2 regions of the Thermosynechococcus sp. GLH187 genome follow, and region 2 is predicted to be linked to the other one. Evidence: predicted binding sites of a transcription regulator. Region 2 holds the regulator's gene; the other holds the start of a gene.

Region 1 (9,353 bases), 670 kb from region 2:
TTTGCCCTTGGGGCACAAACTCATGGGCATGGGCTTTGAGGAAATCGTTTGGCTCGGTCCTGGAGAGGTTCTGGCGGGGATGACTTTCGGGTCATCTAGTCAAGACTCTGTGAACGGGGAATCTCCTGCTATACGCCTAGCGTTAGCGGGATGAGCGTCAAAGTCTAGTTGCTTGAGAACCTTTGCTTGCGATCGCCCCCAAAACGCCAGCAATTAAGTAAAGGGAGCCACAGACCACACAGCGATCGCCTGCCCTATCGAGTGCCTCAGTCACCTCCTTAAAAAGACGGCATTCCCCTAACTCAGGGCAACAGGTATAGGCAAGTGCCTTCAAGTCCTCTAAGTCAGCGCTAGCGTGATCCGGTACGGGTACCAACCACAGGCGATCGCCCCCTCGCAGGAGATGTTTGAGAATCCCCTCATGATCCTTATTGGCGAGCATCCCCACCACCCATGTCACCTCTGTCCAGCCCAGTTGATCCACGTATTGCCGTAGGTAGGCGGCGGCAGGAGCATTGTGGGCACCATCAATGAGCAGTTTGCGCCCTTGCCACTGTAACCATTGCAGTCGTCCCGGCCAGCGGGTTTGTGCCATTCCCTGTTGAATCGCTTCTCGGGAAATCTGCCAGCCTTGAGATTGTAACTGTTGTAGCGTGGCGATCGCGATCGCTGAATTGACCAACTGCATTTCTCCAGCCAAGGGCAAGGGGTACTCCATCCCCCTCCAAATCGCCCATCCCGGCCGCTTTGCACACCACTGGGCTGGTTCTGGCCAGATCGCTGGGCACCCCAAAGCTTCCAAACGCTGCGCAATCACCGCCTCTGCCTCGGGGGGAACAGGGCCAATGACGGCTGGCACGCCCGGCTTGAGAATACCTGCTTTTTCGCCAGCGATCGCCCCCAAGGTATTGCCCAACCGCTGCCAATGATCCCAACCGATGGAGGTAATCACACTCACCAAAGGGGGCTGACATACATTGGTCGCGTCCAAGCGCCCCCCCAAGCCCACCTCTATCACCGCCACATCCACCCGCTGCTGGGCAAAATACAACCATGCCGCCGCCGTGATCACTTCAAACTGACTGGGGGGATAAGCCACCTGTGGCAGTACCGCTTCAATGTGTTGAATCAAGGTCAAAAAGACCTCAGGGGCAATGGGTTCACCATCGACACAAATGCGCTCACACCAACTCAACAGATGGGGTGAAGTATAACGCCCCGTGCGATAGCCCGCCGCCCGCAAAACACTATCCAAATAGGCACACACCGACCCTTTGCCATTTGTCCCCGCAACGTGGATCAAGGGCACCTGTAACTGGGGAGACCCCAAAGCACTCAGCAGCGCTTGGATGGGTTCAAGGCCAAGGCGCACCCCAAAGCGGGCGTAGGGACTTAGCGCCGCCGTCAGCGGATCACTCACAGCCTGATTGAAGCAGATTAGCGGGGTTCGCGGCGACCATTGCGCCATGTGGCCACAATGCGGGAGCCATCCGGTAGCGTAAAGACCCCCTGTCCTTCAAATAAGCCATTGCGAAACTGTCCGGCATAGCTTGTGCCATCTCCGAAGGAGAGCGTTCCAGTTCCATGATACTTGCCCGCTAGAAACTGCCCCTCATAGCGGGTACCGTCGGGAAAGGTGAGCACCCCCTCCCCATGGTATTGACCATTGAGAAACGTGCCCTCGTAGCGTTGACCATTGGCCAGTTGGAGAGTGCCCTTGCCATTGAAGATGCCATCCACAAACCCCCCTTCGTAGCGTCCCCCATCGGCATAGGTGAGCACCCCCTGACCGTGGTAGCGGCCATTGCGAAATTCCCCTTCATAGCGGTTGCCATTGGCCATTGTAAGGATACCTTGGCCATTAAAACGACCATTGAGCAATTCCCCTTTGTAGGTGCTGCCGTCGGGAAGTGTCATGGTAACATCCCCGGTGACACGCCGCCCTTCATAGACGGCAATTTGGGCAGTTACAGGAGCTAAGTGCAGGGTTGCACATCCTAAACCAACAAGGCAAGAACTCATCACCCAGCGGTAAATAACAGCAGGATTTGGGTTGTACAGATGAGTCATTACTGGACACTCCACAAGGGTGGACAATTGCAACTTCTCTAACTGGCACAGCTTGTCTCCTATGCAAACTTGGGGAGGAAACTCAAAGCTTTGTCTTGGAATCGGTCTCTGTGCCTGCAGCACTTTGAATAAGCAAGTCCTCAGGAGGGTGGTCAAACACTCTCTTGCGAGACGCAAAGGGTGGTATAGTGCTCCCTTGATAGCGTCTTGAGCAAAATCTTGATTGCAAGGATGTCCTCAAGAGCCCTCCCAACCCCCTGAGTGGGGCAGATCAATCTCTATGAAAGGGGGAAGGAGAATGTACCTCACTGGCAGTTAAAGCAGGGATGAGGGAGAATTGGACATGCAGCTCTCAAGAGGCTGGCTTTCCGAAGGGCGCAGGGTTTTGTTTGGGGAGCGGAAGGTTGTGGATGGGCTGAAACGGCTCTTGGGCAGAGGTCACTCCTTGGGGTTGACCCTAGTATTGACATTGGGGGCGTTGCTGGTTCTCAGCCCCCTACTGGTGGTGCTCTGTACGTCGGGCTGGCCACCGGGAACCCTACCTACCCAATTGTTGCCACCCCAAGGCTGGACATGGCAGAGCTATCAGGCAGCATGGCAGGAGGGACACTTTATCTTGGCCTTTGCCAACTCAACGTTTGTGGCTTTAGCGGTAACGGCGCTCCAGTTGGTGACCTCAGCCCTAGCGGGTTACGCCCTTGCGCGACTTTCGTTTCCGGGGCAACAGACGATTTTGCTGCTGATGCTGGCAACCCTAGTGATCCCATTTCAACTTTTGGTGATCCCAATTTTCCTCATCCTCAAGGCGGGTCATCTGATCAATACCTATGGCGCCTTGATCTTGCCGACGGCGGCCAATGGCTTTGGCGTCTTTTTGATGCGGCAGTTTTTTCTCACATTGCCCGTTGCCCTTGAGGAGGCAGCCCTCTTGGATGGGGCAAATCGCTGGCAAGTCCTCTGGCATATTCTCTTGCCCCTGAGCCGACCGGCCTTGGTCACACTCTTTATCTTTACCTTTATTGGGGAGTGGAATGACCTCTTTAAGCCCTTGGTCTTTACCACTAAACCAGAACTGATCACAGTGCAGCTTTCCTTGGCCAGTTTTCAAGAGCAGTTCACCAATGATTGGCCGTTGATGATGGCGGCGGCGGTGATTGCCACTGTGCCGGTGATGATTTTGTTTATCTTGGGTCAGCGGCAACTGATTCGCGGCATTGCCACGACGGGACTAAAGAGCTAAAGTTCCGTTCGGAAAACCGTACTGCAACAGGAGTTGCGATCGCCAACCGTCTCTCGCTACATTAGCACTCGAAGGGTGAGAGTGCTAAACAACTGTAAGTGATGCTCTTGCCCCCCAGAAACTGCGCGATGAGCCGTGCAGTGAGTGCTATCAATCCATACTCTTACAATTGGGAGAACAGTACGCTATGGCAGCCGTATCTCTAAGCGTTTCAACTGTGAAGCCGTTGGGCGATCGCATTTTTGTCAAAGTCAGCGAAAGTGAAGAACGTACCGCAGGGGGGATTCTCCTGCCCGACAACGCCCGTGAAAAACCCCAAGTGGGCGAAGTGACCGCCGTCGGTCCTGGCAAACTCACTGAAGACGGCAAGCGTCAGCCCATGGATGTGAAAGTGGGGGACAAAGTGCTGTACTCCAAATATGCCGGTACTGAAGTGAAACTGGCGGGCGAAGACTACGTTCTCCTCTCGGAAAAAGACATCTTGGCCATTGTTGGCTAAGTCGCTGACACTCCTTACATTTCTGTGCGATTTTTCATCACTGTTGAACGATTGAGGTAGGAAACACCTATGGCGAAGCGCATTATCTACAACGAAAATGCTCGTCGTGCCCTCGAAAAAGGGATGGACATCTTGGCTGAATCCGTGGCCGTGACCCTTGGTCCTAAAGGACGGAACGTAGTTCTGGAGAAAAAATTTGGCGCCCCCCAAATTGTCAACGACGGGGTGACGATCGCCAAAGAAATTGAACTGGAAGATCACATTGAAAATACCGGTGTGGCGCTGATCCGCCAAGCCGCCTCGAAAACCAATGATGCTGCCGGTGACGGTACGACTACGGCAACGGTTCTTGCCCATGCCATGGTGAAAGAGGGGCTGCGCAACGTGGCTGCCGGTGCTAACCCCATTGCCCTGAAACGCGGGATTGACAAAGCCACCCACTTCCTTGTGGAAAAAATTGCTGAACATGCCCGTCCGGTGGAAGATTCCAAAGCCATTGCCCAAGTGGCAGCGATCTCTGCCGGTAACGATGAAGAAGTGGGTCGGATGATTGCCGATGCCATGGACAAAGTGGGCAAAGAAGGCGTGATCTCCCTCGAAGAAGGCAAATCCATGACCACCGAACTCGAGGTCACTGAGGGGATGCGCTTTGACAAGGGCTACATCTCCCCCTACTTTGCCACCGACACCGAGCGCATGGAAGCGGTGCTTGATGAACCCTTCGTGCTGATCACCGACAAGAAAATTACCTTAGTGCAAGATCTGGTGCCGATCCTCGAACAAGTGGCTCGCGCCGGTAAACCGCTGGTGATCATTGCTGAAGACATCGAGAAAGAAGCCTTGGCGACCCTCGTGGTCAACCGTCTGCGCGGTGTCTTGAATGTGGCTGCGGTGAAAGCTCCCGGCTTTGGCGATCGCCGTAAAGCAATGCTCGAAGATATTGCCGTCCTCACAGCGGGTCAAGTGATCACCGAAGATGCCGGTCTGAAGCTGGAAAATACGAAGCTGGATATGCTCGGTAAAGCTCGCCGCATCACCATCACCAAAGATCACACCACGATTGTGGCCGAAGGCAATGAAAAAGCCGTCAAAGCTCGCTGCGAGCAAATCCGTCGCCAAATCGAAGAAACCGACTCCAGCTATGACAAAGAAAAACTGCAGGAGCGGTTGGCCAAACTGGCCGGTGGTGTGGCCGTGATTAAAGTCGGTGCTGCCACTGAAACCGAAATGAAAGATCGCAAACTCCGTCTGGAAGATGCGATTAACGCCACCAAAGCCGCTGTTGAAGAGGGGATTGTCCCCGGCGGTGGTACCACCTTGGTGCACTTGGCGCCTGAGTTGAGCAACTGGGCGGCTGAGCACCTGACGGGTGAAGAACTGATTGGTGCCAACATTGTTGAGCGTGCCCTTAGCGCTCCCCTGCATCGCATCGCTGAAAACGCGGGTCAAAACGGTGCCATCATTGTCGAACGGGTGAAAGAAAAACCCTTCGATGTGGGTTATGATGCTGCCAAAGATGAATATGTCAACATGTTCGATGCTGGTATCGTTGACCCTGCCAAAGTCACCCGCTCGGCTCTGCAAAATGCGGCCTCTATTGCCGGTATGGTGCTGACCACCGAGTGCATCATCGTTGACAAACCCGAACCCAAGGACAACAATCCTGCGGGTGCCAGTGCCGGCATGGGCGGTGACTTCGACTACTAAGCCCAACCCGTTGGTGAATCCCTCAGACTCACTGGGTTCACCGCAAGTAACCTAAGTCACACTCACAGCGGGGAAACCACACCCCGCTTTTTTATTGCGTGGCGCCAAACGGGTCTGGCAGCGTTGCTATAATAACCCTCAATGTAACGTTTTTTAACATTCGCAGTTTGCAGCATGGGCGATCCAGTGCCTACGGGTGAAATTCGGGTTCGGGGTGCACGGCAGCATAATCTGAAAAACATTGACCTCGATCTGCCCCGCGATCGCCTGATTGTGATGACAGGGGTTTCTGGTTCCGGTAAGTCCTCTCTGGCCTTTGACACGATTTTTGCTGAAGGGCAACGCCGCTATGTGGAGTCCCTGAGTGCCTATGCACGGCAATTCCTCGGTCAGTTGGATAAGCCGGATGTGGATGCCATTGAGGGGCTGAGTCCAGCGATTTCCATTGATCAAAAGTCCACTTCCCACAATCCTCGCTCGACGGTGGGCACGGTGACGGAAATCTATGATTACCTGCGGCTGCTCTATGGCCGTGCGGGTGAACCCCATTGCCCCCATTGCGATCGCTCGATTCGCCCCCAAGCCGTTGATGAAATGGTGGATCAGGTGATGCAGTTGCCCCCTCAGACCCGCTTTCAAGTTCTAGCTCCTATTGTCAAGGGGAAAAAGGGCACGCATAAAAAACTGCTGTCGAGTCTTGCTAGTGAAGGCTTTGTGCGGGTTCGCATTAATGGCGAGGTGCGCGACCTCAGTGATGCCATTGAACTGGATAAAAACCATGCCCACACGATTGAAATTGTTGTCGATCGCCTTGTGCTGAAGCCGGGGATTGAGGAACGCTTAGCGGACTCGCTGCGAACTGCCTTGCACCATGCCAATGGTACGGCAATGGTCAGTGTGGTACCCCGCGAGGGTGAGGCTGAGGGTCAAACGCTCCTATTTTCCGAAAATTTTGCCTGTCCGGAGCATGGGGCAGTGATGGATGAGCTATCGCCGCGGCTCTTTTCCTTTAACTCCCCCTACGGTGCCTGTCCAGAGTGTCATGGCTTGGGCTATTTGCGCAAATTTAGCCCGGAGTTGATTGTCCCCAATCCTGAACTACCGGTCTATCTGGCGATCGCCCCCTGGGCCAAGAAAGAACATGATTACTACCTTGCTCTCCTCTGTGGTATTGCTGAGGCCTTTGGCTTTGACATCAATACACCGTGGTACCGCCTCACGGAGTTGCAACGGGAAATTATCCTCTACGGCACCGATACCCCAATTCTCATCCCCGCCGATTCCCGCTATCGCAAACGGGACTATTACCGCCAATTCCAAGGGGTGATCCCAATTCTAGAGCGGCAGTACCGCGAGACCACCTCCGAGGCCTACAAGCAAAAATTGGAAGAGTACCAAGTCAATCAAACCTGCCCCGCCTGTGGTGGTCAACGCCTAAAACCCGCCGCCCTAGCAGTGCGCTTGGGGCAATATCGCCTCACGGATCTCACCAGTGTCTCGATTCGCGAGTGTTTAGCACGGCTGCGATCGCTCCAACTGAGTGCCCGCCAACAGCAGATTGCGGAGCTGGCTCTGCGGGAAGTGATCGCGCGATTACAGTTTCTCGTGGATGTGGGGCTAGATTACCTGACGCTGGATCGCAGTGCGGCCACCCTCTCTGGTGGTGAAGCCCAACGCATTCGCTTGGCCACTCAAATTGGCTCTGGCCTGACGGGAGTGCTCTATGTCCTCGATGAACCTAGTATTGGCTTGCATCAGCGGGATAATGATCGCCTGCTGCAAACGCTGTTTCGCCTGCGGGACTTGGGGAATACGCTGATTGTGGTTGAACACGATGAGGACACGATCCGCGCTGCCGATCACATTGTTGATATTGGCCCAGGGGCGGGAATCCACGGCGGCCAGATTGTGGCTCAAGGCAGCCTAGAGGCGATTCTCAATCATCCCGACTCCCTGACGGGGGCTTATCTGTCGGGGCGCAAGCGCATTGAAACTCCCAGCGATCGCCGGCCGGGGAATGGTCAATCCCTGATTCTCAAACAGGTATCTCGCAATAATCTCAAGAACATCACCGTAGAAATTCCCCTCGGTAAGCTGGTGTGTCTGACGGGGGTATCGGGGTCGGGGAAATCCACCCTCATGCACGAAGTCCTCTATCCTGCCCTGCAGCACCATCTTGGTCACAGTGTGCCGCTCCCCAAGGGACTTGGCGAGATTGAAGGCTTAAATGCCATTGACAAGGTGATTGTCATTGACCAGTCTCCCATTGGTCGTACCCCCCGCTCGAACCCTGCCACCTACATTGGGGTGTTTGATGTTATCCGTGAGGTCTTTAGCCAAACCGTGGAGGCCAAGGCACGGGGCTATAAACTAGGGCAATTTTCCTTCAATATCAAGGGCGGACGCTGTGAAGCCTGCGCTGGCCAAGGGGTCAATGTGATTGAGATGAACTTTTTGCCCGATGTCTATGTGCAGTGTGAAGTGTGCAAGGGGGCACGCTACAATCGCGATACCCTGCAAGTGAAGTACAAAGGCTGCTCGATCGCCGACGTTTTGGATATGACCGCCGAGACGGCACTGGCCTTTTTTGAAAATATCCCCAAGGCAGTGAGCAAGCTGCAAACTCTCGTGGATGTGGGCTTGGGCTATCTCAAACTAGGGCAAACGGCACCGACCCTCTCTGGGGGCGAAGCCCAACGCCTCAAATTGGCGTCTGAACTGTCGCGGCGTGCCACGGGCAAAACGCTCTACTTGATTGATGAACCCACCACCGGTCTGTCCTTCTACGATGTGCATAAACTCCTCGATGTATTGCAGCGTCTCGTGGACAAGGGCAACTCGATTTTGGTGATTGAGCACAATCTGGATGTGATTCGCTGTGCCGATTGGATTATTGACCTTGGACCAGAGGGGGGCGATCGCGGCGGAGAGGTGGTTGCCGTCGGCACCCCTGAAGCGGTGGCACTGGTGCCCCAATCCTACACAGGGCAGTACCTCGCCAAGGTGTTAAATCGCGCCGCCAGTCCTCAGCAGTAGTAGAATACAGGTTGCTCTGCCTTGCTTTATTCCCTTTATTCCTATGTCCATGCCCACCATGACCCTCTGCATTTCCTGTCCTGATCAGCGGGGGTTAGTGGCCAAGTTGGCGCAGTTTGTCTATCGCTACAACGGTAACATTGTTCATGCTGATCACCACACGGATGCTGTCGCGGGCATTTTTCTCTCCCGCCTCGAGTGGGAACTAGAGGGCTTTGAAATCCCCCGCGATCAGATTGCTGCCACATTTATCAACTATGCACAGCGGGAAAAAGTCTTTGCCAGTTGGCAGGGGGTGCGCTGGCAGTTGCGGGTGTCGGATATTCCCTATCGCTTGGCCATTTGGGTGAGCCGCCAAGATCATTGCCTGTGGGATTTGCTCCTGCGGCAGCGAGCCGGGGATCTCTTTGCGGAAATTCCCCTGATTATCAGTAACCATGAGCATTTACGTCCCATTGCCGAACAGTTTGGCATTGACTTTCACTATATCCCCGTGACACCAGAGACCAAGCCCCTTGCCGAAGCCAAGCAGCTGCAACTGCTCAAGGACTACAACATCGATCTGGTGGTGCTGGCCAAGTATATGCAGGTACTCAGTCCAGAATTTATTGAGGCCTTTCCCCAAGTGATCAACATTCACCATTCATTTTTGCCTGCCTTTGCGGGGGCGAATCCCTACCACCGTGCCTATGAGCGGGGGGTAAAAATCATTGGTGCCACGGCCCACTATGCTACAGCGGATTTGGATGAAGGACCGATTATTGAGCAGGCAGTTGTGCACATTAGCCATCGCGATACGGT
Region 2 (9,353 bases):
AGGTTCCCGTCTCTTTCGCTCCTTCTTCTATACAGGGGTTGACCCCACCAATGAAAAACAGCAGGGGTTTTTGCTGTGGATGCGCCGCAATGGCTACCGTGTCGTCTCCAAGGAACTGGTGCAGCTGCCGGATGGCTCGAAAAAGGCCAACCTTGATGTAGAAATTGCCGTCGATATGATGGCACTGGTGGGCTGCTATGATACGGCCATCTTGGTTAGCGGCGATGGGGATTTGGCCTATGCGGTGGATGCTGTGAGTTATCGGGGGGCACGGGTCGAGGTGGTGAGCTTGCGATCGATGACAAGCGATAGCCTGATTAACGTTGCCGATCGCTACATTGATCTTGAAAGCATCCGCGAAGAAATCCAAAAAGCACCCCGCCCAACCTATACCTATCGCCCCGTCACCGGTAGCCTGACGCCGCCCCCCATTGTGACTCCCCATTGGGAGCAGAATACCGCCGAAAGGAAAGGTGAAGCGGCTGGCCATGAGTCACCTGAGACCCTAGAGAACCTAGACAACAATGCCTCTGCCTAAGCCCCTCCTCCCCCTTTGCCTTGTACTGGCCTTGGCAGGCTGTGGCTGGGTGGATCAATGGGTGGGCGAGGAGCCCTCACCAGAACCAGAAATCACGGGGGGTGTCAAGCTGCAAAATCTGACCCTACGGCAGACCAACGCCAAAGGTGAACTCCTCTGGTTATTGCAGGCGGCGGGAGCACGCTATCGCGATGACGATCGCCAGCAATTGGAGATTCAAAACCTGACGGGGGAATTAAAGGCAGAGGGCAAAACTGCTTACAAGGTGCAAGCTAAGGCAGTCAATGTGCGGCAGCGGGATGGACAACTCTGGATTGCAGGCCGCACCACCGTCACTGATCTCCAGCAAAAGGGGACGATTGTGGCCGATCAATTGGTCTGGCAGGGCGATCGCGGCGTTCTCATTGCCCAGAAAAACTTGCAAGCCCGCTATCCCCAAGTCACTGTTACTGCTAAGCGCCTCGAAGCCGATAGCCAACGCCAAGAACTGCGTGCCCTCAATGCCGTTCAGGTGACCTCGTCAGCCAAGGAGGCCAAGGATTTGCGACTCAGTACGGAGAGTCTAGTGTGGCAGCAGCAACCCAATCGACTGTTGGCAGGGGTGATTGGTCAAGGGGGGGTCACCGTCCGCGGTGTGGCGGGCGATCGCCAAGGGCAGCGGCTGCAAGCCCAAAGGGCCATCTGGTCGATTAGCGATCAGGTAGTTACCCTTGAGGGGGGTGTTCAAGTGCAGCTTCCCAACCCTGCCCTACGGGTTGAAGGAGAAACGGTACGCTGGTTGATTCCGCAGCAGCAATTGGTGAGCGATCGCCCGGTGCGGGTGCAGTCCTCCACTCAAGGCATTCAAGGGCAGGCCAATCGTGGTGTCTTCCTGATGGCTGAAAACCGCGCCATCTTTGACAATGCCCAGATCAATAGCCAACCTCAACAGGCACAACTGCGTGCCCAACGCCTCAATTGGTGGATTCCCCAAGAGCGGGTGGAAGCCAGCGGTCAAGTGGAAATTCAGCGCCCCAATGCCCACCTGCGCACGGCTCAACTGATTTGGCGGATTCCTCAACAGGAAGTGGAAGCCCAAGGGGGCGTCTTTTACCGCCAGCGCAATCCCCGCATTCAAATTCAGGGACAGCGGGCAAAGGGGTGGCTCGATCGCCAAGAGGTGATTGTCAGTGGCAATGTCCAAAGTGAAGTACCGCTGCAACTACGCCTCCCCTAAACCGATGGTAGAGATAGCAACAATCTTTGCCCTATGAGTGCTGCACCATTGCAAATTCTTGACTTGGGGGGTGAGATTCTCCTTTTTCAGCGTTTGATTCCGGCTCACCAGTGTCAGCAGGTGATTGCTACGGCTGAGAAGGTGGGGTTTGAGGATGCACAAATTCTCATGGGAACGGTCGATCGCTCAGTGCGCGGCGGCAGTTTGCTCCGCTTTGATCCCCAAGATCCCCAACAGGCGACAATGCGGCAGATTCTGCTTCAAGCCACACAAACGATTCAGATTGTTCTCTACCAGCACTATGGCATTCGCTTTCCTGAAATTGAGAACTTCTCGATCCTGCGCTATCGCGTGGGCGAGGGCTATCGCCGCCATGTGGACAACCTGCTGCTGGCCAGTCGGCAAATGGAACTGGCGCAAGGTATCCCAACACGGGATGTGAGTTTAGTGGGCTATCTCAACGAGGACTTTCAGGGGGGAGAAACCTATTTCGATCGCCAAGGGGTGAAGGTCACACCCCGCACCGGTGATGTCGTTGTCTTTCCCGCCTACTACACCCATCCCCATACGGCTTTGCCCGTGGTGCAGGGGACTAAATATGCCTTTGCCACTTGGCTATTCTATTGATGGATGATCATGAACCCTTGAGGCAATAACTCAGCAACAACCATGACTGAACCTCTGCGCTTCAAAACCTCGCCCCTGATTTCTGGAACGCTCATTGCCCTCTATGGCGCACTCACACTTCCTCTCCCCTTTTTGGCGGCACAGACGGCGGCGCCTGTTTCACCCCTGCTGCTTTGGGGGGCGATCGCCTGTGGGGGCATTTTGCTCTGGGGGGCACTGAGTCAGCGGGTAGAACTGGACGCGCAAGGGATTCGCCTCACCTATCCCGGTTGGGTGCCCCCCTTCCTGCGGCGGCAGTGGCAACTGGCTTGGTCAGAGATTCAAGGGCTTCAGCCCCGCAGTACCAGCCAAGGGGGCTTGGTCTATTATCTAGTCACTGCCACAGGTCAGGGGTATCTTCTGCCAATGCGAGTGGCGGGGTTTGCCCAAATGATGCGTGCCATTGAAGCTCATACGGGATTGCCCACAGAGGTGATTAAGCCCCTTGCTCAGCCTTGGATGTACGGTATTTTGGCCGTCTTTACGCTGCTATTGGGAGCGGTTGATCTGTGGATTTTGACCACTGTGGGATAATAGGGGCGTGTTGAAGTGCTGAGCGATGACCATGAGTGCGAATCGGTTTGTGGCATATCTGCGTCGAACAGTGGTGTGTTTGCTCCTGAGTGTCCTGTGCTGGTCAAGTATCGCCCCGCTGCCGGCGATCGCCGCTATTCAAGTGCGGCTCTTTGACCTCAGTTACCACGAATGCCCGCCAGAAATTGGTGAAGGTTCAGTCACACCCGGGGGCACGACCCTCAAGGCCAACTGCTACCTGATTACTGGCAAAGCAGAGAATAAATCCGGCAAAACAGTGGTGGATGCCGATGTCTTTGGCCGCATCTACGATGCCAATGGCAATCCAGTGTTGCAAAACCGCACACGGGTTGGGGCAATTGATGTGATTCCACCCGGCATTAGCGATTTTGAAATCCGCATTAGCGTGCCCTACGACCAACCAACACCTTTGCAGTTGGAGCAATTTAAGGCTTCTGGCTTTACAGCAAAAGTGCGCGGCTAAGCCACCAAGTCTCTCTGCGCAAACTCGCACTGAGGGGCAGAAATTGTGATACTCTAGAACGTTTGATGCTCCCCTTTTTCTGGGAATCCTCTGTAGCGTTATTCCCAAAGGGTTCTGGTGTGATTTCTAAACGCTTAGCCATTTTTGGAGGGGTTCCCTGTTCTTCCTAAATCAAGGCATGTGTTGCGGTTGATGGACTGGTTTATCTCTAGAGGTTTGGGTTCAGGTGCGCATTCCCCTCGACTATTACCAAGTGCTGGGTGTGCCAATTCAGGCAACGCCGGAGCAAATCGAGCAAGCGTTTCAGGATCGGCTGTTGCAACTGCCCACCCATCAACACTCCCCCACCACCGTTGCCACCCGTCGTGAACTCATTGAGCAAGCCTATGCGGTCTTGCGAGAACCTGAGCAGCGCCATGCCTACGATCGCCACTGCCGTGCCGTTGACCCCAATGATTTGATTGCCCAGTTGGATCCCGATGCCACCGCTCCCCACCTTGAAATTAGTGATCAGCAATTTTCGGGGGCGCTCCTTCTCCTCTATGAACTGGGGAACTACTCCCAAGTGGTCAAACTGGGAGAACAATTCCTAAAAGGGGATGCCTTTGATCTCAACCGCCCCTATACTTTCTCTGCCGCCGTTGCTGACGTTACCCTCACCGTTGCTTTGGCCTATCTGGAGTTGGGACGCGAGGAATGGCAGCGGCAGTCCTACCAAGCCGCCGCCTCTCGCCTCGAAGCCGGTCTAGAGGTACTTCAGCGGGCGAACCTGTTTCCCGACCTCCAGGAGCAGTTGCAGACGGAACTGCATCGGCTGCGTCCCTACCGCATTCTGGAGTTACTGGCACTGCCTCTATCCGATAGTGTGAATCGGCAGCGGGGTATTTTATTGCTGCGGGAGATGCTCAGCGATCGCGGGGGCATTGAAGGTCGTCATGATGATCACTCTGGCCTAGGGGTTGAGGATTTTCTCAAATTTATTTTGCAACTGCGCAGCCATCTCACCGTAGCAGAGCAACAGGAACTCTTTGAACGAGAATCCCGCCGTCCCTCAGCAGTAGCGACCTATCTGGCAGTGCATGCGCTGGTGGCACGGGGCGTACAGGAACTTCAGCCAAGCTATATTCGCCGTGCCAAGGAGTTACTAGAGCGGCTCTCTGCCAATCAAGACATCTACCTCGAACTGGCCAGTTGTTTACTGCTGTTGGGACAACCTGCTGAGGCCTTGGCCGCTCTCGATAAATCTCAAGATCAGCAGAGTCTCGCCTTTATCCGCCGTCATTCCCATGACTCCAGCGATCTGCTGCCAGGCCTGTACTACTACACAGAGCAATGGCTACGGGAAGAAATTTATCCTGCCTTTCGGGATTTGGGGGAAACGCCGGTGGCCTTGGATGCCTACTTTGCAGATCCTAATATCCAAACCTACTTAGAGGCTCTCAGTGACGACTCCTTTGCCCCTGAACCGCCCAGCACCACTGCCTCTGCCCTCCCCGAAGTCATTAGACCAACGGTGGCCGTGCCGCCGCCCGTCTCCTTCACAGCGGAAACGTTGCCCTTGGAGTATCATACTGGGCTGGGTCAAGGCTTTTCGGCAGCGGCTGCTACCCGCTCTTCAACCGCCACGCAGACCGACACGCCCCCAGCATCCACTCGCAAACGGCGCCGCCCTCCAACCAGTCACCACAAAAAACGTCAGACTTGGTTTTGGATGGGTGCAGGGGTTGTTCTTGTTGGGTTAGGCGCCTTGGCAAAAGTCTATTGGCCAGCCAAAACGGCTGAAGCCCCACCACCACCACCGCCAGTGACCCCGACGCCAACTCCTGTGGCAACGCCAACCCCAACGCCACAACCAACGACCTTAGCCACCACCTTAACGCCGGAGATGGCACGCGATCGCCTCCGCAGGTGGCAGCAAATTAAAGCCCAAGCCCTTGGCACAGCATTTGAGATGGACAAACTAGCAACGATTTTGGCGGAGCCAGAACTCAGCCGCTGGCGATCGCGGGCACAGAGCTTAAAATCCGAGGGTAGCCATTGGGTCTATACCCTGCGGAACCTAGAAGTGAAGGAAGTCCGTCCCCGAGGCAGCGATCGCGTGGATGTATTGGTGGAAGTCAATGAGGATGCCCGTTTTTATGAACAGGGAACCCTACGCAATGATATTTCCTATAGCGATCCCTACCGCGTCATTTACACCTTTACCCGTCGCGGCAATCAATGGTTGATTCAACGCATGCAGGTGGTTAGCTAAGGGGCATTTCCACCTGTCGGCCAAACTTGAGATTCAAGAGAGACAACGACAGGATAAATAGGAATAAGACCAGTCCCATCGTACAGGCGTAGTTGATCTCTAAGCGCTGAAAGGCATTCTCATAGATGTAATAAACAATGGTCTTGGAGCTATTGAGGGGCCCCCCTTGGGTCATGACATAGACCTCTTCAAAGACCTTCGTGGCAGAAATTGCTGAGATAATGCTCACCAAAAGAATATAGGGACGCATCAGCGGTAGGGTAATATCCCAATGCTGTCGCCAGCCGTCACTGCCATCGAGTGCTGCCGCTTCGTAGAGTTCACCACTAATCCCCTGAAGTCCCGCCAGATAGATCACCATGTAGTAGCCCAAGCCTTTCCAAATCGTGACGGCCATGACACTAAAGAGGGCGAGTTGGGGACTTGTCAGCCAAGGAATCGGGGTGTCCCGCAGATGCAGACCCTGTACCAGTTGATTGAAGAGGCCATTGGGGGCATAGAGCCAGCGCCAAGCAATCCCCGCCACCACCATTGAGATAATCACGGGGCTGTAGTAGGCAGCACGAAACCAGTGGATGCCCCGCAGGGGTTGATTGACCAGAATCGCCAACAGCAGGGGGGCGATCGCCAGAATCGGCACCACGACCACTAAATAGAGGAAAGTATTGGCCAAGGTTTTCCAGAAAACACCATCGCGCCACAATTGCGCAAAGTTGGCCCATCCCACCCACACAGGCGGACTCAGGAGATCCATCTCATAGCGGGTGAAACTCAGGAAAAAGGCCTGTAGGGCTGGCCAAAAGACCGTCAGTGTGAGTAACCCCAAGGCCGGGGCAAGAAAGAGATAGGGGGTGAGCAATCGCCCTTTCATTGGCTGCGGGGGTGTTGTTGACGATAGGCACGCATTTGCGCCACAAAGTCGCCAAAGAGATAATCAGCATCGTGGGGGCCGGGGCTGGCCTCAGGGTGGTACTGCACTGAGAAAATCGGCAATGTTTGGTGCTTCAGACCGGCAACGGTTTTGTCATTGAGGTTAAAGTGGGTAATCTCAACGGGGGTTTGGGCAAGGGATTCTTCAGTAATGGCAAAGCCGTGGTTTTGGCTGGTAATTTCCACTTGCCGGGTCAGGCCAGCGGGCTGGTTCAACCCGCGGTGACCAAATTTCAGTTTGAAGGTTTCCGCCCCCAAAGAAAGTCCCAACAACTGATGCCCCAGACAAATGCCAAACATGGGACGCTGAGCCGCCAGTAATTTGCGTGCGGTTTCAATGCCTTCCTGAACTGCCGCAGGGTCGCCGGGGCCATTGGAGAGGAAAATGCCATCGGGGTCATAGCTGAGAATCGTTTCCGCTGGGGTATCCGCCGGCACAACAATCACACGGCAACCATAACTAGCCAAGCGACGGAGAATGTTGCGCTTCACGCCAAAGTCAATAGCCACAACCGTCAAGGGTGGCTCTTCAGTGGCTGTTTGGGGACGAAATTCCCAAGCCGGGGGCGTCGGTTCTGTCCACTCATAGGGGGTGCGGGTGGTCACCACCTTGGCTAGATTTTGTCCCTGCATACTGGGAGCGGCAAGGACTTTTTGCAGCAGTTCAATGGGATCAAGGATTTCCGTGGAGATGCCGCCATTCATGGCACCGACAGTACGAATTTTGCGGGTGAGGGCGCGGGTGTCAATCCCGTAAATGGCGGGAATGCGATGGGCTTTGAGGTAATCAGGTAAGGATTGTTGCGATCGCCAGTTACTGGGAATGTCACAGATATGGCGAGCAACCGCACCGCGCACTTGGGGGCGATCGGATTCATCGTCTTCGGGCGTGGTTCCAGTATTGCCCAACTCAGGGTAGGTGAATGTCACGATTTGACCACAATAGCTTGGGTCAGTGAGTACCTCTTGATAACCCGTCATGCCGGTATTAAAGACCACTTCGCCAATGGCTGTTCCCGGTGCCCCAAAGGAAAAACCGCGAAAGACTGAACCATCGGCAAGAACCAGCAAGGCGGGTGTCGGCATTTCAATATCTCCAACTGGGAAAGCCCAATAGTTTATTGTGCATGATAAAGCCGGCCGTTGACTGCACAAGAATTCTCGGATGTTTTGATTTTCTTACTTGCGGCGACTCACCTGTTCGGTTAGATAATCTGCCGCTGTGGCCACTAGGGGAATAATCCGTGCATAGGGCATCCGCGTCGGCCCTAGAATGCCAATACTGCCCACGGGGGAGTCCCCATAGCAATAGCAGGAATAAACCAGTGTACAGGACTGCATCGGCGCTAAGGTATTTTCACTGCCAATGCGGATTTGCACCTGCGAGGGGGCTTGGCTATCGCCACTGATCAAGGGAGCCAGTTGATCCTGTTGGTCTTCGAGAAGATGCAGTAGCATTTGCACCTGCTCCACTTGGGAAAACTCCGGCTGCTGGAGAACATCGGCAAGACCACTGATGACAAAGGAAGTGCCTTGGTGGCTGTAGCGATCGCTCAACTGCCGCAGTAGGGTCTGAAGCTGCTGACTGTAGGTCTGAAACTCCAAATCCAGTTTTTGCCAGTCAATGGCACTGAGTTCCACCAGCGATCGCCCCTGCAACTGATGATTGAGGAAGTTGGTCAGTACCTGGAGGGTGCGCTCCCGCAGCTCAGGATCCTCTTCCCCTTGCCCCAATTGGATCAGTGCCGACTGGGTTTCGTAGGTATCGAGCACAAGAATCACCATCACCTGCTGGGAATCCAAGGCGACCAGTTGAATCACCCGAATCTGCCGCTCCAAACGATTGGGGAGCGTAATCAGGGTAATGTAACCACTGAGATCCGAGAGCAACTGCGCCGCTTGCCGCAAGATCACCTCAAGGCGTTGTTGCCCCCAGATAAACCGCTCACTCAAGAGACTCTCGGCTTTGCGAGCCACATCGGGAATGGGCTGGATCAGTTCATCCACATAGACGCGATAGCCAGAATCAGAGGGCACCCGCCCTGCGGAGGTGTGGGGTTGGTAAAGCAGGCCACTTTTTTCGAGGAGCAGCATCGTATTGCGCACCGTGGCCGGGCTGACGTTGAGGTTGTATTCCGTGGCGATCGCTTTTGAGCCGACGGGTTCTGCCGTGGCAATGTAATGGTTAATCGTGGCGCCAAGAATTTGTTTTTGGCGATCGCTGAGTTCAATCGTCATAACCCCTTACACCTGTGACTTGTTATCTGTGTTTTTTATCTATCTATAAACTAGCCTTTGTATTTCAGCAATTCTGAGTTGCAACTTGCGGCTATGGCGATTGGTCTTTTGTGACTAAAAACTCAGCTAGAAATGGCTAAGCAGTACTGCCAATGGGGGATTCCCAAATAAATTGCAGATGGATCGACCAAGGCTGTGGCGGGCGGCTGGTGACCGCTATGGCATGTAAAAACTCCCGTAGATAGAACCGTTGCTCTGCTGCCGAGAGTTGGTACCAAAATTGCGGCTGACCAAGGGTCACCGCCAGTTGCAAAAGATTACTAGGGGGCAATTGGGCCTGCTGTGCCTCAATTTGTGCCCGTTCCCCAGCCAGTTTATAGCGGCGCAGTTGAGCGGTTTCGGGATCCAAGAGGCCTTGGGCTTCTAGTTCGGCAAGGCGGTGCAGTTGGGTTTCAATTGCTTGCAGTTGAGCCGTCAACGGTGGCGGCGGCAG

Evidence for each region. Region 2 encodes HrcA, which represses chaperone genes, less so after heat shock. Its sites were predicted from a motif close to TTAGCACTCNNANNNTNNGAGTGCTAA; they were not measured.
Region 1: the regulator HrcA is predicted to act here: its motif matches at 3,372-3,398, upstream of groES (co-chaperone GroES).

The regions. Positions count from the first base shown of each region.
Region 1 is NZ_CP134175.1:917,886-927,238, forward strand. Features, by position in the region: gene RHI63_RS04305 (hypothetical protein) at 1-16, opposite strand, end outside; gene RHI63_RS04310 (folylpolyglutamate synthase/dihydrofolate synthase family protein) at 158-1,468, opposite strand; gene RHI63_RS04315 (MORN repeat-containing protein) at 1,438-2,070, opposite strand; gene RHI63_RS04320 (carbohydrate ABC transporter permease) at 2,486-3,310, shown strand; gene groES (co-chaperone GroES) at 3,498-3,809, shown strand; gene groL (chaperonin GroEL) at 3,879-5,516, shown strand; gene uvrA (excinuclease ABC subunit UvrA) at 5,691-8,552, shown strand; gene purU (formyltetrahydrofolate deformylase) at 8,596-9,353, shown strand, end outside.
Region 2 is NZ_CP134175.1:245,868-255,220, reverse strand. Features, by position in the region: gene RHI63_RS01150 (NYN domain-containing protein) at 1-538, shown strand, start outside; gene lptC (LPS export ABC transporter periplasmic protein LptC) at 525-1,754, shown strand; gene RHI63_RS01140 (2OG-Fe(II) oxygenase) at 1,788-2,381, shown strand; gene RHI63_RS01135 (hypothetical protein) at 2,424-2,954, shown strand; gene RHI63_RS01130 (hypothetical protein) at 2,980-3,438, shown strand; gene RHI63_RS01125 (IMS domain-containing protein) at 3,665-5,692, shown strand; gene RHI63_RS01120 (sugar ABC transporter permease) at 5,685-6,563, opposite strand; gene carA (glutamine-hydrolyzing carbamoyl-phosphate synthase small subunit) at 6,560-7,708, opposite strand; gene hrcA (heat-inducible transcriptional repressor HrcA) at 7,802-8,860, opposite strand; gene RHI63_RS01105 (recombinase family protein) at 8,997-9,353, opposite strand, start outside.